Linked DNA regions of Peterkaempfera bronchialis. The main gene of each other region encodes a partner of the protein of the gene in region 2 in a complex. Links are inferred from orthologs where the notes say so. Each region holds a gene or a part of one and is shown on either strand. Other genes may lie near its edges.

The links. Proteins that work in one complex are often made in the same cells at the same time.
Region 1: the proteins of mfd (region 2) and uvrA are in contact, whole or in part, in a crystal structure (PDB 4DFC), measured with the Escherichia coli proteins. The link is inferred for Peterkaempfera bronchialis from one-to-one orthologs.

Annotation. Positions count from the first base shown.
Region 1 is NZ_CP031264.1:5,279,495-5,283,256, forward strand. The notes cover bases 1-3,437. They hold uvrA (excinuclease ABC subunit UvrA), read left to right. Parts: upstream 1-342; coding sequence 343-3,237; downstream 3,238-3,437. Other genes in these bases: C7M71_RS23400 (hypothetical protein), read left to right, coding at 3,351-3,437. In the rest of the region: more of C7M71_RS23400, read left to right, coding at 3,438-3,762. UniProt on the Escherichia coli protein: The UvrABC repair system catalyzes the recognition and processing of DNA lesions. UvrA is an ATPase and a DNA-binding protein. A damage recognition complex composed of 2 UvrA and 2 UvrB subunits scans DNA for abnormalities.
Region 2 is NZ_CP031264.1:4,257,189-4,262,041, reverse strand. What follows is about bases 653-4,853. They hold mfd (transcription-repair coupling factor), read right to left. Parts: upstream 4,507-4,853; coding sequence 853-4,506; downstream 653-852. Other genes in these bases: C7M71_RS18975 (nucleotide sugar dehydrogenase), read left to right, coding at 4,852-4,853; C7M71_RS18985 (hypothetical protein), read right to left, coding at 653-658. Also shown: more of C7M71_RS18985, read right to left, coding at 1-652. UniProt on the Escherichia coli protein: Couples transcription and DNA repair by recognizing RNA polymerase (RNAP) stalled at DNA lesions. Mediates ATP-dependent release of RNAP and its truncated transcript from the DNA, and recruitment of nucleotide excision repair machinery to the damaged site.

The sequences.
Region 1 (3,762 bases), 1.0 Mb from region 2 along the record:
GTGGTCTCCGTTGCCGGCAGCGGTTTTGCGTCGGCGCGGGGGCGGGTGGGGCGGCGCGGGCCGTCACTCGTTCGGGTGCTTCTGGCTGGACAGACTCGATATTCGAACGCGTGAGCTATACGCTGGTCCTCCGATCCTGCCGAACCTGGAAGAAACGCCCGAGCCGTCTGGTTACGATCGACCGTGGGCCTATGACGCCGCCGCCGGTATGGCGCCGCGTCCGCCCGTCCATGGGCCGAGCGCCGGACCGAGCCGGGCCGCCCCCATAACGGCGTCGATCGCCCCAGACCGCCAGCCTCATACCTCCAGCCCCAGACCCTCTCCGGAGAAAGGCGCAGAAGCGTGGCAGACCGCCTCATCGTCCGCGGTGCTCGCGAGCACAACCTGAAGAACGTCTCGCTCGACCTGCCCCGCGACGCGCTCATCGTCTTCACGGGGCTGTCCGGGTCGGGCAAGTCGTCGCTGGCCTTCGACACCATCTTCGCCGAGGGCCAGCGGCGCTACGTGGAGTCGCTCTCCTCGTACGCACGGCAGTTCCTGGGGCAGATGGACAAGCCCGACGTCGACTTCATCGAGGGCCTCTCCCCGGCGGTCTCCATCGACCAGAAGTCGACCTCCCGCAACCCCCGCTCCACCGTCGGCACCATCACCGAGGTCTACGACTACCTGCGGCTGCTCTTCGCCCGCATCGGCAAGCCGCACTGCCCGCACTGCGGCCGGCCGATCGCCCGGCAGACTCCGCAGGCGATCGTCGACCGGGTGCTGGAGCTGGCGGAGGGCACCCGCTTCCAGGTGCTCAGCCCGCTGGTGCGGGCGCGCAAGGGGGAGTACGCCGACCTCTTCTCCGACCTCCAGGCCAAGGGCTACGCCCGCGCCCGGGTGGACGGCGCCACCGTGCAGCTCACCGAGCCGCCCAAGCTGAAGAAGCAGGAGAAGCACACCATCGAGGTGGTGGTGGACCGCCTCACCGTGAAGGAGTCCGCCAAGCGCCGCCTCACCGACTCGGTGGAGACCGCGCTGGGGCTCTCCGGCGGCATGGTGGTGCTGGACTTCGTGGACCTCCCGGAGGACGACCCGCAGCGCGAGCGGATGTTCTCCGAGCATCTGTACTGCCCGTACGACGACGTCTCCTTCGAGGAGATGGAGCCCCGGTCCTTCTCCTTCAACTCGCCGTTCGGCGCCTGCCCGGAGTGCACCGGCATCGGCACCCGGATGGAGGTCGACGCCGAGCTGGTGGTGCCCGACGAGGAGAAGTCGCTCGACGAGGGCGCCATCCACCCCTGGGCGCTCGGCCACACCAAGGAGTACTTCCAGCGGCTGGTCGGCGCGCTCGCCACCGAGCTGGGCTTCCGCACCGACATCCCGTTCGCCGGGCTGCCGGCCCGGGCGCGCAAGGCGCTGCTGTACGGCCACAAGACCCAGATCGCGGTCCACTACCGCAACCGCTATGGGCGCGAGCGCTCCTACACCACCTCCTTCGAGGGCGCGGTGCCGTTTGTGCAGCGGCGCCACTCGGAGGCGGAGAGCGACTCCAGCCGCGAGCGCTTCGAGGGCTATATGCGGGAGGTGCCCTGCCCCGGCTGCCAGGGCACCCGGCTCAAGCCGGTGGTGCTGGCCGTCACCGTCCAGGAGAAGTCCATCGCCGAGGTCGCGGCCATGTCGATCAGCGACTGCGCGGACTTCCTGCTGGGGCTGACCCTGAGCGCCCGCGAGAAGACCATCGCCGAGCGGGTGCTCAAGGAGGTCAACGAGCGGCTGCGGTTCCTGGTCGACGTCGGTCTGGACTACCTCTCGCTCAACCGCGCCGCAGGCACCCTCTCCGGCGGCGAAGCGCAGCGCATCCGGCTGGCCACCCAGATCGGCTCCGGCCTGGTCGGTGTGCTGTATGTGCTGGACGAGCCGTCGATCGGTCTGCACCAGCGGGACAACCACCGGCTGATCGAGACCCTGGTGCGGCTGCGCGACCTGGGCAACACCCTGATCGTGGTGGAGCACGACGAGGACACCATCCGCACCTCCGACTGGGTGGTGGACATCGGCCCCGGTGCGGGCGAGCACGGCGGCAAGGTGGTCCACTCCGGGCCGCTGGCCGAGATGCTGGCCAACGAGGAGTCGATGACCGGGCAGTACCTGGTCGGCAAGCGGTCCATCGCCACCCCAGAGGAGCGGCGGCCGCGCGACCGGAAGCGGCAGCTGGTCGTCCACGGCGCCCGTGAGCACAACCTCAAGGACGTCACCGTCGGCTTCCCGCTGGGCACCCTCACCGCCGTCACCGGCGTCTCCGGCTCCGGCAAGTCCACCCTGGTCAACGACATCCTCTACACCCACCTGGCCCGGGAGCTCAACGGCGCCCGCTCGGTGCCCGGGCGGCACACCCGGATCACCGGCACCGACCTGGTGGACAAGGTGGTCCATGTCGACCAGTCGCCGATCGGCCGCACCCCCCGGTCCAACCCGGCGACCTACACCGGCGTCTTCGACCACATCCGCCGCCTCTTCGCGGAGACCACGGAGGCCAAGGTGCGCGGCTATCTGCCGGGCCGGTTCTCCTTCAACGTCAAGGGCGGCCGCTGCGAGAACTGCTCCGGCGACGGCACCATCAAGATCGAGATGAACTTCCTGCCGGATGTCTACGTCCCCTGCGAGGTCTGCCACGGCGCCCGCTACAACCGGGAGACGCTGGACGTCCACTACAAGGGGAAGTCCATCGCCGAGGTGCTGGACATGCCGATCGAGGAGGCCCTGGGCTTCTTCGAGGCGGTACCGTCCATCGCCCGCCATCTGCGCACCCTCAACGAGGTCGGCCTCGGCTACGTCCGGCTCGGCCAGTCCGCACCGACCCTCTCCGGCGGCGAGGCACAGCGGGTCAAGCTCTCCTCGGAGCTCCAGAAGCGCTCCACCGGCCGCACCGTCTACGTCCTGGACGAGCCGACCACCGGGCTGCACTTCGAGGACATCAGCAAGCTGATCAAGGTGCTCTCCGGCCTGGTGGAGAAGGGCAACACGGTCATCGTCATCGAGCACAACCTCGATGTGATCAAGACCGCCGACTGGGTCGTGGACATGGGCCCCGAGGGCGGCCACGGCGGTGGCGGCGTGGTGGCCGAGGGCACCCCGGAGGAGATCGCGGCCGTGGGCGAGAGCCACACCGGCAAGTTCCTCCGCGACATCCTCGGCGACCGGGTCAGCGACGCGGTGCCCGCCCAGCGGACCCGCCGCAAGCGCACCACCGCTTAGGCAGGCCCGCCGCCCGCCGCCCGCCGCCCGCCGCCCGCCGACCGTGTGGTTCCCGCCGCTCGGCGGAGCGCCGGGCGGCGGGCGGCGGGGGAGCGGTGCCCACCATGGGCGGTATGTCCGCACCGACCGCCGCCGAGGCCCCCGACCCGCTGGTCCACATCGGGCCGCCGCCGATGCGGTCCGCCCCGCCGCAGACCCCGCCGGCGGTCGGGGGCGGCCGTACGGGGGCACGCCGGGCCATCGCCGTGCCGCTGCTGGTGGCCCTGGTGTTCGCCGCCCTCCAGGTGGTCGCCCACCCCAACTGGACGCTCGCCAACGACTCCTACCGCTACGCCCGGCAGAGCCTGGAGATCCTCGGCGCCTCCCCGGCCGAGGCCCGGCAGCAGGCGGTCCGGGCGTACTGCGCCGACCGGGCGGCGCAGCGCAAACGGAGCCGCGCCCTCGACCCGGTCCCGGCCGGGAGCCACGCCGGCCGCAACACCGGGCTGCGGACCTGCCTGCGGACCAATGCGGGCGGGCTTGCCC
Region 2 (4,853 bases):
CGGTGAGGAAGAGGAACGCCACCGCCCCGCCGCCGACCAGGGCGTACAGCGCCGGATCCCGCAGCAGCGGCGCCACCTGCGGCAGCTCCACGGCGGGCAGCACCCGTACGGCCAGCCCCACCAACCCGAACCCGAACCCGCACAGCAGCCCCAGCAGCGCCGCCCGGACCGGCCCGCGCAGCCGCCAGGCCGCGCCACCGGCCACCCCCAGCGCAGCCGCAGCCGCCAGCAGCGCCCAGTGGAAGCCGCCGCCCGGCTGCCGATGCCCCTCGGCCCCGGCCGTCGCCCCCAGCACCGCCAACCCGCAGCACACCCCGGCCACGCCCAGCCACTCGGCCCGGCCCAGCCGCATCCCCAGCAGCAGCGCCCCGGTCACCGCCGTCACCGCCAGCGCCCCGGCCAGCGCCGCCTGCACCACATAGAGCGGCAGCGAACGCAACGCCACCAACTGCGCCAGAAACCCCAGCCCATCCAGCCCCAGCCCGGCCGCGAACGGCAGGTTCACCATCGCCCTGACCGTCCCGCCCACACCCCCCGACGCGGCGCCATGGGCCTCCGAACCACGGGCATCCGACGCACGGGCACCCAGCGCCTGAAGCACCGTCGCCACGCCGAAGCAGACCGCGGCAACCAGCGCCGCCACAAGACCGATGAGCACCCCCCGAGCCTACTCAGCCGCCGCCGTCGGTCAGATCACCGACCGCCACAGCCGGCCTCCGCCAGGCCGACCTCACCGGCGCCGAGCTCACACCCGGGACGCGCTGAGTCGGCCCGCGATCACACACCGGCGCACAACCGGCAGCAGCCCGCCACAGGGGCGGGCTGCTGCCAGGGAGGTGCGGGTGGGGAGGGTCAGCGGGTGGGGGCGGGGAGTTCGTCGAAGATGGCGGTGAGGAACTCGCGGGACCAGGCGAGGAGTTCGCGGCCGACGACGGGTTTGCCGCCGATGCGGCCGGTGGTGGGGCGGGGTACCAGGAGCTGGTGGGTGGCGCTCTTGAGGACGTTGCGCGGGTAGAGGCGGTTCAGCCGGAGCTGCTGGGACTCACGCAGTTCCACCGGGCCGAAGCGGACATTGGAGCCCTGGAGGGTGATGTCGCTGATGCCGCAGCGGCGGGCGAACAGCCGCAGCCCGGCGACCAGCAGCAGGTTCTCCACCGGCTCGGGCAACTTGCCGTAGCGGTCGGTGAGTTCCTCCCGGACCTGGGTGATGTCGTCCTCGGAGTTGACGGCGGCGATGGAGCGGTACGCCTGGAGCCGCAGCCGCTCACCGGGGGCGTAGTCGTGCGGCACATGGGCGTCCACGGGCAGCTCGATCTTGACCTCCAGCGGCTCCTCCTCCGGTTCGCCGCCGGTCTCCAACTGGTCGCGGAACTCGGCGACGGCCTCGCCGACCATCCGCATATAGAGGTCGAAGCCGACGCCCGCGATATGGCCGGACTGCTCGCCGCCGAGCAGGTTGCCCGCGCCCCGGATCTCCAGGTCCTTCATGGCGACGTACATGCCCGCGCCCATCTCGGTGTGCTGGGCGATGGTGGCCAGCCGCTCGTGGGCGGTCTCGGTGAGCGGCTTCTCCGGCGGGTAGAGGAAGTACGCATAGCCGCGCTCGCGGCCACGGCCGACCCGGCCGCGCAGCTGGTGGAGCTGGGAGAGGCCGAAGGTGTCGCCGCGCTCCACGATCAGGGTGTTGGCATTGGAGATGTCGATGCCGGACTCCACGATCGTGGTGGAGACCAGCACGTCGAACTCCTTCTCCCAGAAGTCGACCACCACCTTCTCCAGGTGGTTCTCGCCCATCTGCCCATGCGCGGTGGCCACCCGGGCCTCGGGGACCAGGTCCTTGAGGCGGGCGGCGGCCTTGTCGATGGACTCGACGCGGTTGTGGATGTAGAAGACCTGTCCCTCGCGGAGCAGTTCGCGGCGGACGGCGGCGGCGATCTGCTTGTCGTCGTACGGGCCGACGAAGGTCAGCACCGGGTGGCGCTCCTCCGGCGGGGTGGTGATGGTGGACATCTCGCGGATGCCGGTGACCGCCATCTCCAGGGTGCGCGGGATCGGGGTGGCGGACATGGTGAGCACGTCCACATTGGCGCGGAGCTTCTTCAGCTGCTCCTTGTGCTCCACGCCGAAGCGCTGCTCCTCGTCCACGATCACCAGGCCCAGGTCCTTGAACCTGGTCTCGGAGGAGAAGAGCCGGTGGGTGCCGATGACCACGTCCACCGAGCCCTCGCGCAGGCCCTCAAGGACGGCCTTGGCCTCGGTGTCGGTCTGGAAGCGGGAGAGCGCCTTCACCACCACGGGGAAGTTGGCGTACCGCTCGGAGAAGGTGGAGAAGTGCTGCTGGACCAGAAGCGTGGTGGGCACCAGCACCGCCACCTGCTTGCCGTCCTGCACCGCCTTGAAGGCGGCCCGCACCGCGATCTCGGTCTTGCCGTAGCCGACGTCGCCGCAGATCAGCCGGTCCATCGGGACCGACTTCTCCATGTCGGCCTTGACCTCGGCGATGGTGGTGAGCTGGTCGGGCGTCTCGGCGTACGGGAAGGCGTCCTCCAACTCCCGCTGCCAGGGGGTGTCGTTGCCGAAGGTGTGGCCGGGGGCGGCCATCCGCGCCGAGTAGAGCCTGATCAGGTCGGCGGCGATCTCCTTGACCGCCTTCTTGGCGCGGGACTTGGTCTTGGCCCAGTCGGCGCCGCCGATCCGGTGCAGCGAGGGCGCCTCGCCGCCGACGTACTTGGTGACCTGGTCCAGTTGGTCGGTGGGGACGAAGAGCCGGTCGCCGGGCAGGCCGCGCTTGGCCGGGGCGTACTCCAGCACCAGGTACTCGCGAGTGGCGCCCTGCACGGTGCGCTGCACCATCTCGACATAGCGGCCGACGCCGTGCTGCTCGTGGACGACATAGTCGCCGGCCTGGAGGGCGAGCGGGTCGATGGCGTTGCGGCGGCGCGACGGCATCCGCCGCATGTCCTTGGTGGAGGACTTCTGCCCGGCGAGGTCGGTCTCGGTGACCACGGTGAGCTTCAGGGCCTCGTCGACCAGGCCGTGTTCGATGGAGCCGCAGGAGACATGGACCAGGCCCGGTTCGGGGGCGGTGGCCAGGTCGGCGGTGAGCCGGGCGGCGATGCCCTCGTTGCCGAGCATCTCGGCGATCCGGCTGGCCGGGCCGTGGCCCTCGGTGACCATCACGACCCGCCAGCCGTCGGCGAGCCGCTCCTTGGCGTCGGCGATGGCGCGGGCGGTGTCGCCCCGGTACGCCTCCACGGCGTGCATGCCGAGGGTCAGGGTGTCCGGGTCGAAGTCCAGCCGGGTCTCGAAGGTCTCGGCGGAGTCGCTGGTTGCGAAGGGGCTGACGGACCACCAGGGCAGGCCGATCTCGTCCGCGTGCTCCCGGATGTCGGCCAGCGCCCAGAGGGAGGCGGCGGAGACGTCGATGGGTGCCAGGTCGATCGGCCGGTCACCGCCGGAGGCGGCGGCCACCCAGGAGGCGTGCAGGAACTCCTGGCTGGTGGCGACCAGGTCGGCGGCCCGGGTGCGGACCCGCTCGGGGTCGCAGACCACGGCGACGCTGCCCTGCGGCAGTACGTCGATCAGCAGCTCCATGTCGTCGACCAGCACGGGGGCCAGGGACTCCATGCCCTCCACCGCGATGCCCTCGGCGATCCGGTCCAGGATCTCGGCCAGCTCGGGATGGGCGGCGGCCAGTTCGGCGGCGCGGGCCCGGACCGGCTCGGTGAGCAGCAGTTCGCGGCAGGGCGGCGCCCACAGGCCGTGCTCGGCGATCTCCAGGGAGCGCTGGTCGGCGACCTTGAAGTAGCGGATCTCCTCGATGTCGTCGCCCCAGAACTCCACCCGCAGCGGGTGCTCCTCGGTGGGCGGGAAGACGTCCAGGATGCCGCCGCGCACGGCGAACTCGCCGCGCTTCTCGACCAGCTCCACCCGCTGGTACGCGGCGGCGGACAGGCGGTGCGCGACCTCGTCCAGGTCGTGCTGCTCACCGCTCCGCAGCGCCACCGGCTCCAGGTCGGCGAGGCCCTTGACCTGCGGTTGGAGCACGGAGCGTACGGGGGCGACGACCACCTGCACCGGGCCGGCCGCCGGGTCTCCGCCAAGCCCCTCGGGGGCTTGGGGGGTGCCGCCGTCCTGAGGGTGGACGATCCGGCGCAGCACGGCGAGGCGGCGGCCGACGGTGTCGGAGCGGGGGGAGAGCCGTTCGTGCGGCAGGGTCTCCCACGCCGGGAACTCCGCCACCGCGTCGGGCGGCAGCAGCGAGCGGAGGGCGGCGGCCAGGTCCTCGGCCTCGCGGCCGGTCGCGGTGACGGCGAGTACCGGGCGGCCCCGGTCGCCTGCGGCCTTGCCGGCGAGCGAGCGGGCCAGCGCGGCGATGGCGAAGGGTCTGGCGGCGGGCGGCCCCACCAGGTCGAGGTGCCGGCGGCTGCCGGTGGCGGCGGCCTCGACGGCCTCGGCGAGTGCGGCGTCCTGGGCGACGACGTCAAGCAGTCCGGTCAGGGTCATGGGGTCTTCTTGTCCCGTGCTTCCGGTCAGGGGTGGCGGCTGTGTCGGTGGTGTGCGCGTGTATCGGTGGTGTACGCGTGTGTCGGTGGTGTACGCGAGCGCATGGGGGTGGGCAGGCCGGGGGCGGCGGCGCGCAACGCGAACCGCCCGGCACGCGGTGCGGGCCGGGGGTTCCAGGGTACGCCCGGGCCCGGCAACCCGCCGTCCGGCGGGGTGGCCCGGGGGCGGCCGGGCCGGGTGGGCGGCCGCGTTGGGGAAACGCCTCCGCCGGGCGGCGCCGCTCTCTAGGCTGGATTTGTGAGGCGGCGTGGGGATGGCGCCGCCCCGAGGGGGGTGGGGACCACGAT